Regions from separate parts of the Arthrobacter sp. GW460-12-1-14-TSB2 genome, predicted to be linked through region 2. Evidence: predicted binding sites of a transcription regulator. Region 2 holds the regulator's gene; each other region holds the start of a gene.
The links. The regulator HrcA, encoded in region 2, represses chaperone genes, less so after heat shock. The targets are predictions, from matches to a motif close to TTNGCACTCGNNNNNNNCGAGTGCNAA.
Positions count from the first base shown of each region.

Region 1: the regulator HrcA is predicted to act here: its motif matches at 2,049-2,075, upstream of groL (chaperonin GroEL).
Region 3: the regulator HrcA is predicted to act here: its motif matches at 2,454-2,480, upstream of AC07YR_RS05965 (FmdB family zinc ribbon protein).

Region 1 is NZ_JBWKYC010000017.1:62,951-67,333, forward strand. It holds gene AC07YR_RS18100 (RNase H family protein) at 1-85, opposite strand, end outside; gene groL (chaperonin GroEL) at 240-1,868, opposite strand; gene AC07YR_RS18110 (ABC transporter substrate-binding protein) at 2,162-3,457, opposite strand; gene AC07YR_RS18115 (cold-shock protein) at 3,457-3,660, opposite strand; gene AC07YR_RS18120 (LytR C-terminal domain-containing protein) at 3,826-4,383, opposite strand, start outside.
Region 2 is NZ_JBWKYC010000001.1:341,972-346,354, forward strand. It holds gene AC07YR_RS01640 (16S rRNA (uracil(1498)-N(3))-methyltransferase) at 1-650, opposite strand, end outside; gene dnaJ (molecular chaperone DnaJ) at 653-1,780, opposite strand; gene hrcA (heat-inducible transcriptional repressor HrcA) at 1,875-2,888, opposite strand; gene AC07YR_RS01655 (DUF3097 domain-containing protein) at 3,149-4,000, shown strand; gene AC07YR_RS01660 (DUF4870 domain-containing protein) at 4,146-4,383, shown strand, end outside.
Region 3 is NZ_JBWKYC010000003.1:65,355-69,737, forward strand. It holds gene AC07YR_RS05945 (hypothetical protein) at 1-22, opposite strand, end outside; gene AC07YR_RS05950 (GNAT family N-acetyltransferase) at 190-807, opposite strand; gene galU (UTP--glucose-1-phosphate uridylyltransferase GalU) at 814-1,719, opposite strand; gene AC07YR_RS05960 (5-formyltetrahydrofolate cyclo-ligase) at 1,832-2,428, shown strand; gene AC07YR_RS05965 (FmdB family zinc ribbon protein) at 2,567-2,806, shown strand; gene cpaB (Flp pilus assembly protein CpaB) at 2,951-3,679, shown strand; gene AC07YR_RS05975 (AAA family ATPase) at 3,718-4,383, opposite strand, start outside.

The DNA.
Region 1 (4,383 bases), on a different contig from region 2:
AGCAGTCATCGTTCACGTACCAGGCCCATCCGGCCGGACCGGGGTTTCCTAAAGCCGAACCGTCGGCTGCTGCAGTAATCGTCACCGCACTATCCTGCCAGACCCGCCAGACATTGTGGTTTCCGGCGATTCACCGCCACGGCGGGCGGGGCCTTCGCCAATGTTCCTCCGAACGCAAAAGTGCGGCCCCCTCGACATGAGGGGGCCGCACTCAGGTGCGCTAGGCGCGGTTGGGCAGGTTAGAAACCGCCCATGCCGCCCATCTCGTCGCCGCCACCCATGGCCGGAGCGTTCTTCTCCGGCTTGTCGGCCACAACGGCCTCGGTGGTGAGGAAGAGGCCCGCGATGGAAGCAGCGTTCTGCAGGGCAGAGCGCGTTACCTTGACGGGGTCGTTGATGCCGGCAGCCAGCAGGTCAACGTACTGTCCGGTTGCGGCGTTCAGGCCGTGACCGGCGGGCAGGCCGCGGACCTTGTCGACAACAACGCCCGGCTCCAGGCCGGCGTTGAAGGCGATCTGCTTCAACGGTGCGTCGATGGCAACGCGGACGATGTTGGCGCCCGTTGCTTCGTCGCCTTCGAGCTGCAGGTTGGCGAATGCCTTGGCGCCGGCCTGGATGAGGGCAACGCCACCACCGGCAACGATGCCTTCTTCAACGGCAGCCTTCGCGTTGCGGACAGCGTCCTCAATGCGGTGCTTGCGTTCCTTGAGCTCAACTTCGGTCGCGGCACCGGCCTTGATGACTGCAACGCCGCCGGCCAGCTTGGCCAGGCGTTCCTGCAGCTTCTCGCGGTCGTAGTCCGAATCGGAGTTCTCGATCTCGGCGCGGATCTGGGAAACGCGGCCGGCGATCTGGTCGGCGTCGCCGGCACCTTCGACGATGGTGGTCTCGTCCTTGGTGACAACAACCTTGCGTGCCTTGCCCAGGAGTTCGAGGCCGGCGGTCTCAAGCTTGAGGCCGACTTCCTCGGAGATGACCTGGCCACCGGTGAGGATGGCGATGTCCGCGAGCTGCGCCTTGCGGCGGTCGCCGAAACCCGGAGCCTTGACGGCTACGGACTTGAAGGTGCCACGGATCTTGTTGACGATCAGGGTGGCCAGGGCCTCGCCCTCGATGTCTTCGGCAATGATCAGCAGCGGCTTGGAAGACTGCATGACCTTTTCGAGGACAGCAACCAGTTCCTTGACGTTGGAGATCTTGGAGTTGACGATCAGGATGTACGGATCCTCGAGGACCGTTTCCTGGCGCTCAGCGTCGGTGACGAAGTAAGCGGAGATGTAGCCCTTGTCGAAGCGCATGCCTTCGGTGAGCTCAAGCTCGAGGCCGAAGGTGTTGGACTCCTCGACGGTGATAACACCTTCCTTGCCGACCTTGTCCAGTGCTTCAGCGATCAGCGCGCCGATTTCGTCGTCACCTGCAGAGATGGAAGCCGTGGCGGCGATCTCTTCCTTGGTTTCGATTTCCTTGGCGGAAGCGAGCAGCTCGGTGGTGACGGCTTCAACAGCCTTCTCGATGCCGCGCTTCAGGGACAGCGGGTCAGCGCCGGCCGCGACGTTGCGCAGGCCTTCCTTGACCAGGGCCTGTGCGAGCACGGTGGCCGTGGTGGTGCCGTCGCCAGCGACGTCATCCGTCTTCTTGGCAACTTCCTTGACCAGCTCGGCGCCGATTTTTTCGTAAGGATCGTCCAGCTCGATCTCCTTGGCGATGGAAACACCATCGTTGGTGATCGTGGGGGCGCCCCACTTCTTTTCGAGGACGACGTTGCGTCCACGCGGGCCGAGGGTGACCTTGACGGCGTCGGCGAGGATATTCAGGCCCCGCTCAAGACCGCGGCGTGCCTCTTCATCAAATGCAATGATCTTGGCCATAACGGCAGTAGTCCTTTCGGGACAGTCGTTAAGAATGAACCTTCACTGCGGTGCCCGCGACGGACGACCCTTCACCGGCGGCCTCTGTATGCCGCGCGGATGGGATCTCACCCCAGCAAGGTATTTCTTTCGCTCCTTGTCCTTCCCGCTGTCCGCGGCCGGCCGGAACCGGGCGTCGAATTAGCAGTCAGTCCGTGGGAGTGCTAAGTCAATAATTAGCACTCCCCCGGGGAGAGTGCAAGCAGGTATTGCGCAGAAAGGCCCTGCTGCAGCCCCCGCTACGCTAGGAGCGATCAGCCGCCGGCACGGGCGGCGGTTTCGCTTCCGCTCATCCGGGCCCTGTTATCTGCGGCGTAGGTGAACACCATGTAGTTGGCGCTGGTGACGTCCCCGGTGGCATCGAAGCCGATCCGCCCGGATTCGCCGTCGTAATCCGCAGGCTTACCGGCCTTGAGTGCGTCGGCACATTCTTTGTAGCTCCTGCACGGTTCAACCGTGCCCGCGTCCTGCTGCCCGGAGACCGCAATCAGCTTGGCAGCGATGGAGGAGCCGGCGTCGTCCTGCGCCGCGGCAGCCGCGATGGCGGCCAGGTTGACGGCGTCGTAGGTTTCCGCGGCGAACGTCATGTCCTTGAGGCCGGGATCAACCGCCACAAGTTCCCCCTGGAAGTGCGCCGAGGGGAAGACTCCCGGCAGAATTCCGCGGGCACCATCAAGAGCCTTTGACCCCAGGGCGGAGCCGTACTGGTTGATGGCGCCGTCACTGAGGATCAGTTTGTTGCCCGCGAGACCCGCGTTGTTGAGTTCCGCTATTGCGCCCTGGGCGCCGGCGCGGGCCACGAGGATGACGGCGTCCGGGCCGGCGGCCTTGGCGGCTGCGGCCGCCTGCTGTGCCTGGCCGGCCGTGAATCCCGCCTCCGCCACCGTGCCGATGCCTGCTGCCTTCGCTGCGGCGGCGACGGCCACGGAGACGTCCTTGCCGTAAAGGCCGTCCTCGTGAAGGACCGCTATTGTCCGGGCGCCGCTGTCCTTGGCCAGCTTGACCAGCACTGGCGCCTGGGCCACGTCGGCTGCCGAAGTGCGGAAGTAGTATCCGCCACTCCTGTACCGCGTGAGCCCGTGCGCGGCGTTCGCCGGCGAGATAATGGCCACTTTGGCCCGCGACAGGACATCGATTGCCCCCGGGGCGCGGCTCGAGTCAGTGGGACCGATGACCACGTCCGCCTTGGCCGCCACGAGTTCCTTGGCCTGCGAGGAGGTGTCCTCACTGATTTTTTCGGGAAGCAGTTCCACCGGCCGCCCCTTGTGGCCCCCTGCGGCGTTAATCTCCTGGACCGCAAGTTTTGCGGCGGCCAGCTGGGAGGAGTTCAGGAAGGACTGTTTTCCGGTGTTGTCCAGGATCAGGCCTATGCGCAGTGTGCCGTCGCCATTGGCGTCGACCGTATCAACCCGTACGTTGCCGCTCTGGCCGGAGCAGCCGGCCAAGGCGAACGCCGTTGCTGCGGCAAGGACCGCCGCCGAAACCAGCCGCGGCCGCGCCCGACCGGAGCGGGGAGGAATGCCTGGGCCATGCACTGCCGCGGGCAGCATCAGGCCGGCCGGACGTTCTCTGCCTGGGGACCCTTCTCGCCTTCGCCGACTTCGAACTGCACCCGCTGCCCTTCATCCAGGGCGCGGTAGCCCTCACCCTCGATGGCCGACCAGTGGACGAAGACATCGTCTCCGGAGTCGTCAACGGTGATGAAGCCGTAGCCTTTTTCGGCGTTGAACCATTTGACGGTTCCCAATGCCATGGTGCCCACTTTCGGTTGCTTCTGTTCGGCCCACGTCACTGTGCGCCATCGGTACGGTCCGCATCCAAACGCGGCGCCCGGAATCACTTTAGCCATAGCCGTTTGCCGGGGGCAGGACCCCGTCCTGCGAGCCCCTAATAGTTATTCAGGCGTAACCGAAATTCCTTACTGGAAACCGGGTCCGAGGACCACGACCAGCGGCATCTGGAACTCGGCGGAGTCCACCAGTGTGGTGATGTTCAGAAGCTCGCCGAGCGCCTCGGCGTTCGCTTTTTGCTCAGCCCCGCTGTAGTAGATCACAGACGACTTCTGGGGCATTCCGCCCCAGTTACCAACCGGTCCCAAAGCCCACCCGTCCCCGGCCACGGTGGCGCTGACGCGGCCGGCCAGCCCGGCTGTGGTGGTCCCGTTGTAGACGGCCACGGCCTGGGTCTTGTCAACAGCCTGCGCGTCGGCGGAGGGCACTGCGGAGGAAGTGCCGCTGTTCGCGAGCGACTCGCTGGCGGAGGGGGTCGCGCTTGGCTCCGCGCTAGGCTCGGCGCTCGGGGATTGGGAGGTTTGCGACGCCTCGGTGGAAGGGGAAGCCGAGGGGCTCTCCAAGGCGGACCCTGCCGCCAGCAGCGGGGTGCCGGTGGGAACGAATCCCAGCTTGGGCAGGAACAGGAAGGCAACCAGGCCGATGGCGAGCGCCACAACGCCGACGGCCAGGATGGGTCCCAGACG
Region 2 (4,383 bases):
GGACTGATGCCCCCTTCGGGCCCCACAATCAGCAGGATTTCGCGCGGCCCCGGCTCCGGTGCCCCGGCGTTGTTCTCGCACCACGCCTCGAGCACGCTCCGCAGCGGACGCACGGCATCCTCATGGAGGATGATGGCCAGGTCCGCGGCGGAGACTGCGGCCTGAAGTCCGGCACCGTCGACGGCGGCACGGACTTCAGGAATCCAAGCCCGCCGCGCCTGTTTGGCGGCTGCGGTCACCACGGACTGCCATTTGGCGTGGGCCTTCGCGGCCCGTTCGCCTTTCCACCGGACGATGGAGCGTTCGGACTGCCACGGGATGATCGCGTCGATCCCCAGTTCGGTGGCGGTTTCTGCGGCGAGTTCGTCCCGGTCCCCTTTGGCCAGTGCCTGGACCAGGACCAGGCGGAGGTCCGGGCGCTCCTCCGTGTCGAGGACTGAACACTCCACCGTCAGTTCACCTTGGCCAACGGCGGCGACCGTGCCGGTGAGCCTTTTGCCGGCGCCGTCGGCGATGTCAACGGATTCCCCCACGGCAATCCGCTTGACGGTGACCGCGTGCCTCGCCTCTGCGCCCTCGAGGACAAAGTGCGAACCGGGAACCTGGTGGTCCAGGGCTCCCGGGGTTGCGAAAAAGACAGGGTTGCTCACCGCTACAGGTTACCGAGCCGGTCCCGCAGCTTGGCGAAGACACCGCCGCTGGCGGAGAGTTTCCCTTCGGTGTACTGCTCGCCACGGAGTTTCGCGAGCTGCCGCAGCAGGTCTTCCTGCGCGGCATCAAGCTTGGCCGGGGTCTCGACCTGCAGGTGCACTTTCAGATCGCCGCGGCCGTAGCCCCGGAGGTGGGTGACGCCGAGCCCGCGAAGGGTGATGACCTCACCGGACTGGGTGCCCGCCTTGACGTCGATTTCCTGCTGGCCGTCGAAGGTGTCGAGGCTGAGTTCGGTGCCAAGGGCTGCGGCAGTCATCGGGATGTGCAGGGTCGCGTGAAGGTCATCGCCGTCGCGTACGTACGTCGCGTCATTGTTGACCCGGATCTCCACATACAGGTCGCCGGAGGGTCCGCCGGCAGGGCCGGCTTCGCCCTGGCCGCCAAGCTGGATCCGGGTTCCGGTGGCAACGCCGGCAGGGACCTTGACCGTCAGCGAACGCCGGCTGCGGATGCGGCCCTGCCCGTTGCATTCATTGCAGGGATCCTTGATGACGGTTCCGAAGCCTTCGCAGGAGCCGCAGGGCGCCGCCGTCATGACCTGGCCCAGGATGGAACGGACGGCCCGCTGGACCTGGCCGCTGCCCCCGCAGATGTCACAGCGCACGGGGTGGGTCCCGGGCTGGCAGCAGGAACCCTCGCAGGTGGGGCACGTTACGGCAGTGTCCACTTCGAGCTTCTTGTTGACGCCGAAGACGGCGTCGCGGAGGTCGATGCGGACGCTGATGAGGGCATCCTGCCCCCGGCGGACACGCGAGGCAGGTCCGGATGAGCCGCCCGCACCGAAGAAGGTGTCGAAGATGTCCTGGAAGGCGAAGCCCTGTCCCGAGTAGCCGGCGCCGCCAAAACCGTTATCGGTGCCGTTCTCGTTGCCGGTGGTGTCGTAGACGCGGCGCTTCTGCGGATCGGACAGCACTTCATAGGCGTGCGTGACAGCCTTGAAGCGGTCCGAGGCATCCTCACCGGGGTTCACGTCCGGGTGCAAAGTGCGCGCAAGCTTTCGGTAGGCCTTCTTGATCTCTTCGCCCGTCGCTTCGGGTGAGACTCCAAGAACGTCGTAGTGGCTGCTCAAAGTTCGTATCTCTTCCTGGTTGTACTGCCTGTGATGCTGCTGCCGCACCCCGGAAGCCGGGACACGGAGGCCGGGTTGGCTGATGAAGGGCCGGTCACGGCCCGAGGATCCTGGAAAGGTAGCGTGCCACGGCACGGACCGCGGCCATGGTGGTGGGATAGTCCATCCGGGTGGGGCCAAGGACGCCAACCTTGGCACTGGAACCGGGCCCGTAGCCTGTGGCCACCACCGAGGCTTCCGCGAGGCCGTCGTAGGGATTCTCCCGGCCGATGCTGACGGTCACGCCGCGGGGGTCCTGCGCCATTTCGCTGAGCAGGCGGAGCATGACCACCTGTTCCTCAAGCGCCTCGAGGACCGGGCCGATGCTCAGCGGGAAGTCAACGTTGGACCGCGCGAGGTTGGCGGTGCCGGCCATGACCATCCGCTCTTCGCGGGTGCTGCTGGCCAGGGCATCCAGGCCGCGGGCCAGCGCCTGGGCGGCGTGCCGGCGTGCCGGTTCGCAGCTTGCGACGACGGCGGGCAGCGCCTGCGGGAGCAGGCTCAGCGGCGTCCCCGACAGGCTTTTCAGGAACCGTGAGCGAAGGCCGGCAAGGGCCTCGTCGCTGAGTTCCTGGCCGACGTCGATGACCCGCTGCTCGACCTTTCCGGTGTCCGCAATCAGGACGGTGAGGACCTGGCGCGGCGCCAGCAGCACGAACTCGATGTGCCGCACCATGGCACGACTGAGGTGCGGATACTGCACCACGGCCACCTGGTTGGTCAGCTGCGACAGCAGCCGCACCGTGCGTTCCAGGACGTCGTCCAGGTCTTCCGATCCTTCGAGCAGCGTCTGGATGGCCCGGCGTTCCGCCTGCGACAGCGGCTTGACGGCGGAAATCTGGTCGACGAAGAGCCGGTAGCCCTTATCCGTGGGGATGCGCCCGGCGCTGGTGTGCGGCGCCGTGATTAGGCCCTCATCTTCCAGGGCCGCCATGTCATTGCGGATCGTGGCGCTGGAGACCCCCAGATGGTGCCTCTCCACCAGGGCCTTGGAGCCCACAGGTTCGCGGGAATGGACGTAGTCCTCCACGATGGCGCGCAGTACTTCAAGCTTGCGTGGTTCGCTCATTCTCCACCTCCGATCGGCTTCACCCGGGCCGCGGACCGGCTCTGTCGCCTGCCAGATCCCGTCTACCGTTAGCACTCGTCATGTCTAAGTGCTAACCAGTCTAATATGAGTCGCCGCGTTGTTAGCATTGGTACCGCTCCGGGCGAAACTCCGGAGCAGGACAAGACATGCACCTCCGTGACGCCACGGGCGCCGCTGTTCCCCTTCTCCTGTTTCACTTTCTGTGTTCACTTTTTCTAGCGCAAGGTTGTGTCTATCCGATGTCGTACCAGAACTGGGGCCCGCAGGACATCACGGCTCCCCGGAAAACCGAGCTTCCCGAAGTGCCGGTTGAACGCGGCATGGTGCTGGAAGACGTGCAGTCCGGCTGGGTGGGCGCCGTCACCAGGGTGGAGAAGTCCGGCGGGATGCATGTTGTTGCCCTGGAGGACCGGCGCGGGAAGTCCCGCACGTTCCAACTTGGCTACGGGTTCCTCCTGGAGGGCCTGCCGATCCGGCTGATGCCCCCGGCACCGCGCGCCCAGGCAGCCTCCGGCACATCCGGCAGGACGGCCTCCGGATCCGTGCGGGTGGCAGGCCAGCGCGCCCAGGTGGCCAAGGCCAGCCGCATCTGGGTGGAAGGCAAACACGACGCCGAACTTGTGGAAAAGGTCTGGGGTGACGACCTCAGGGTGGAGGGCATCGTCGTCGAGCCCTTGCACGGAATTGACGATCTTACGGCTGCGGTAGCCGCATTCCGGCCGGGTCCGGGCCGGCGGCTGGGAGTGCTGGTGGACCACTTGGTTGCCAATTCCAAGGAATCACGGATCGCCGATGCCGTGATGGCGTCCCCGGGCGCTGCGGGCAACGTCCTCATCGTGGGCCATCCCTATGTGGATGTGTGGCAGGCCATTCGGCCGGCAGTGCTCGGCATCGACGCGTGGCCGGTTATTCCGCGGGGCGTGGACTGGAAGACCGGGATCCTGACAGCCTTCGGCTGGCCGCACGAGACTAAGGAAGACATTGGCCTCGGCTGGCAGAAGCTGCTGGGGGCGGTGCGTAGTTACGCCGACCTGGAACCGTCCCTGCTGGGCCGCGTGGAAGAGGTCATCGACTTCCTCACGGTGCCCTAGGCGGAAGTTACCAGTGCGTTAGGCGGAAGTCGAACTCTCCGAATGCACCCCCGACCCAGTATTCTTGATAAGGCGGTTGTTGCTCCTGTGGCAGCGTCCGCTTATCCGGGAACCACCGCACCACTGCAATCCGAAGGACGACACCTTGGCAGAAGACGCACGTGAACAACGGGACAACCAGGCCGGCCATGGCCAGCCCCAGTATCATGGTGTCCCCGCCAACGCCCTGCCGCTGACGGCCAACGAAGACCGGCAGTGGGCAACCCTCGCGCACTTCGGCGGCATCCTTGGGTGCGTCCCGTCGCTGTTGATCTACCTGATTTTCAAGGACCGCGGACCGTTCACGGCGCAGGAATCCAAGGAAGCGCTGAACTTCACCCTGC
Region 3 (4,383 bases), on a different contig from region 2:
CGACAGCGACAACAAGGATCACTGAGCTGCTAAGGGGGAAGTCCACATTCAAAACCGTATGAGTAATTGGCCGACAGCTCTGGCATTAGCTCCGGTGTGTCGCAGGGCAGCTGGCAATTCAATGGATTTATGACGGAAAACACAGGAGAACAACCTCGGGGTGACTCCGGCAGCGGGCCAGCGTGTTGGTCAGGCCGGGCGGCTTCTCAACCACCTGGCCAGCAGCCCTTCGGGAACTTCCTCGGACGTCAGGGCGAACGAGCGGTGGTCCGCCCATTGGCCGTTGATGTGCAGGAACCGAGGCCGGTAGCCTTCGTCCCGGAAACCCAGCTTCTCCACAACCCGGAGGCTGGGCCCGTTTTCAGGCCGGATATTGATTTCCATCCGGTGCAGGCCGAGGCTGCCAAAGCAGTAGTCAGTGGCCATCGCAACAGCCGTGGGAGCAATTCCCCGGCCGGCACAGGACTTGTCCACCCAGTATCCAAGTGTGGCCATCATCGCCGATCCCCAGATGATGGACGACACCGTCAGTTGTCCAACGATGACTGGATCCCGACGGCCCGGAACACGCTCCGTGATCACGAAAGGCAGCGCCGTGGCCTGCGCAGCCTGGGCATTGAGGGACCTGACCATCTGCCGGTAGTCCGGCAGAGCCCCTCCGGGGGCCGGGTTCGAGGCCTCCCAGGGAGCCAGCCATTCAGAATTGCGGGAACGGACCGCCATCCATTCCTTGCGGTCCCGGTACCGGATGGGGCGCAGCACAATGTCGCCGCATTCCAGCGTCGCCGGCCAGATGCTGCCCCGCATGGGACGTTACTTGGCGAGGGAAGAGGTGAATTCCGGCAGCCACTCGCGCAGCCCGGGGCCGAGGTCGTCGCTGTCGCAGGCCAGCTGGACGCAGGCCTTGAGGTAGCTGAGCTTGTCGCCTGTGTCGTAGCGGCGGCCGCGGAACACCACACCGTAGACGCCGTATCCTTCGCCGTCCCCTGCAGCAAGTTCCTGGAGGGCGTCCGTCAGTTGGATTTCCCCGCCCCTGCCCGGTTCGGTGCGTTCGAGGACATCGAAGACCGCGGGGTGGAGGACGTAACGGCCGATGACGGCCAGGTTGGACGGTGCTTCGGCGGCGTCGGGCTTTTCCACGAGCTTCCGGATCCGTACGAAACCGTTCATGTCGGTTTCGTCGATGTCGGCACAACCGTACGCACTGATCTGGGATGGTTCCACTTCAATCAGCGCGACCACCGAGCCGCCGGTCTTGGCCTGGACTTCGATCATCTTGCTGAGCAGTTCGTCCCGCGCATCGATCAGGTCATCGCCCAGAAGCACCGCGAAGGGTTCGTATCCGACATGCTGCTTGGCGCGCAACACTGCGTGGCCGAGGCCCATGGGGTCGCCCTGGCGGACGTAGTGGATATCGCCGAGGTTGCTGGCGGCCTGGATGGCTTCGAGCTTGGTGGTGTCGCCCTTTGCTTCGAGGGTCGCCTCCAGCGACGGGACCCGGTCGAAGTGGTCTTCGAGGGCGCGTTTGTTCCGGCCGGTGATCATCAGGATGTCGGTGAGGCCAACGCTGACGGCCTCTTCGACGACGTACTGGATCGCGGGCTTGTCCACGACCGGCAGCATTTCCTTGGGCATGGCCTTGGTGGCCGGTAGGAACCTGGTGCCGAGTCCCGCAGCAGGAATGACAGCCTTGCGGACGGAAGTATTGGTGGTAGTCACTGGACTAATCTAGCGTCAGGGACCAAACATTGGGTAATTGCACTAACCGCCCGGGATGGCCTTTACCAGGGTCTCCGCAGGCGGGCCTCCTGACATGGAAGGACGGGCGTTGATGCCATCCAAGGACGAGATCCGCTCAGCCCACCGAATCCGGCGCGCAACAGTCCCTCCCGTCGGCCTTGAAGCCGCCGGGGCCGGTATCGCCCGTCACGGACTTCAGTGGGCCACCATGGTTGCCGCCGGTGAACGAAGCACTTTTGCCGTGTATCTGGGCGTGGGATTCGAGCCCCCCACGTTGCCGCTCATTGCCGCGCTTCACGGAACAGGGCACCGCGTTCTGCTGCCGGTCTGCCGCCCGGACCGCTCCCTCTCCTGGGTCTACTGGACCCCGGCGACCGACTTCGTCCGCAGCAGTTACGCCCCCATCGACGAGCCCGTCGGAGAACAGCACGGCATCGAGGCCATGCGCGACGCGGCCGGGATCTTCGTCCCCGCCACAGCAGTGGACCTGTCGGGTAACCGGATCGGACAGGGTGGGGGCTACTACGACAAGTTCCTCGCCGGTCTCGAACATGAGGGCGTGCCGGTGCCCGCGGCTGCGGTGGTCTTTGACGACGAAGTCCTTCCGGCCGGCAGCATCCCCGCCGAATCCTTCGACCGCAAAATCCCGGTGGCAGTCACACCGTCACGCCTCGCGCAGCTGATGTGAAGCCGGCTCGCAGCGGATGATAGAATTGGCACTCAGGCCCTGCGACTGCTAAGGGAAGGAACCTGCCGAGGAACAATCGGCGGTGATTCCTGCCAGGCAGCACGGGACCTGCTCGTTTGTCCCAGAGGAGGATTACCAGTGCCCACGTATGCATACGCCTGCAAGGACTGCAGCCACGCCTTCGAGATTGTGCAGTCGTTTACCGACAGCTCGCTCACCTCCTGCCCCGAATGTGAGGGGACCCTGCGCAAGAAGTTCAACAGCGTCGGCGTCGTCTTCAAGGGTTCCGGCTTCTACCGGACCGACTCACGCGACAGCAAGGGCAGCAGCGTCTCTCCCGCTCCGGCGGCCGTTCCCGCTGCCGCAGCCGCAAGCTGACTTAAACTCGGCGTCCGCTGCCGAATCTCGCGCAAAGCGCGAAGGGTGCCGGTCCGCTACTCATGGTGCGCTGCCGATGTCGGTTTTCCACATACGGCGTCCCCGGGCTGTCGCCGCGACGCGGCGCCTCCGTAGCCTCAAGGCATGCCATCCACCTTCCGCACCAACGGACGTTCATCGCCGCGGCAGAGCTTTCGGTCCGGACAGCCCGGCCGCCAGCGGCCGTCCGGCCTGCGACGCTTTCCGTCATGGCTCAACCGCCATCGCAGGCTGGTCGTCGCGCTTCTGCTGTGCGCCGCTGCCGGCATTTCCGTCCAGCAACTGACACCGGCACCCGCCCACACCGTCACTGCGCTGGCCTCCGCCCGTGACCTTCCCGCTGGAACCGCCCTCTCAAGCAATGAAGTGGTGCTGGTCGAGGTGCCACCAGGGATGATGCCCGCGGGGAGCTACGCTGACACCGCCGCCGTTGTGGGCAAGCAGCTGGCTGCACCGCTGCGCAAAGGCCAGCTGATCTCCGATACGCAGTTGCTCGGGCCGGGCCTGCTGGCCGGCACTCCCCCGGGATCGGCCGCCGTGCCCCTGAGAATGGCGGACCCTTCGTCCATCCAGCTCGTGGCACCCGGCCAGCTCGTCAACATCGTCATGACGAACGGCACCGACTACGGCAAAGCAGCCGAATCGCAGGTGCTGGCGGCCTCGGTGCCCGTGCTCTGGACGTCCGGGCAGGGCGGGCAAACCGGACAATGGCTGGGCACCGGCGAAACCGAGGGGCTCATCGTGGTTGCAGCGGATCCGGACCAGGCGCGCCGGCTCGCCGGCTCCTCAACGCAGGGCAAACTCTTCTTCGTCATGGTGGGAGCACCGGGCTAGCTGCGCTCGGACCGGCACGCTCCCCTGCCTACGGGAAGTCACCCCCAGTGCGGCGGTTTCTGTTCCTGCAGCCAGGCATCATGGTCGTAGTCGGAGCCCTGATCGCCCCAGCGCTTCGGGTCATCCTCGGAGGCCTTGTTGGGCAGCACTCCTGAAGGAACGCCGGCGCCGGCCGTCTGCGGGGTCCTGTCGGGCGCTACCCTCTCGGGCGCTATCCTGCCAGGCACCGAATTGTCCGCCTCACGGTGCGTAGCCCCGTGGCTATCCGCTGCGCTGTTGTTCATGTCCATGCCGTTGTCCTTGATACTTTCCACTGCCTTGGTGCGGGTCCTGAAGGACTCCTCCGGCTCGGTGCCGCCCTGTTCCAAGGATACCGAGTGCCGGTCCGGAGCGGCGGATTCGCCGGAAGCGCCCGGCTCTCCGCTGCCACCGTTGCCGGAGTCGCCGCTGCCGGAATCGGCTTCCTCTGCGGCCCCGCTGCGCCGGTCGGCGCTGTTCAGGGTCAGGTTGTCCACGTCGTCCTCGAAGAACGCCTGCGAGGAGGACGTGAAGCCGGTGACAGCCGGCTTCTCCAGCCCCAGGTAACCGCCGATCCGGTCGGCGCAAGCGGACGGGTCCGTAAACACCTCGATGGTCCACAAGGGCATGTAGCGCCAGCCCAGTCGTTCCAGCAGCTGAGGGCGGAGCCTGCTCCGTTCACGGAC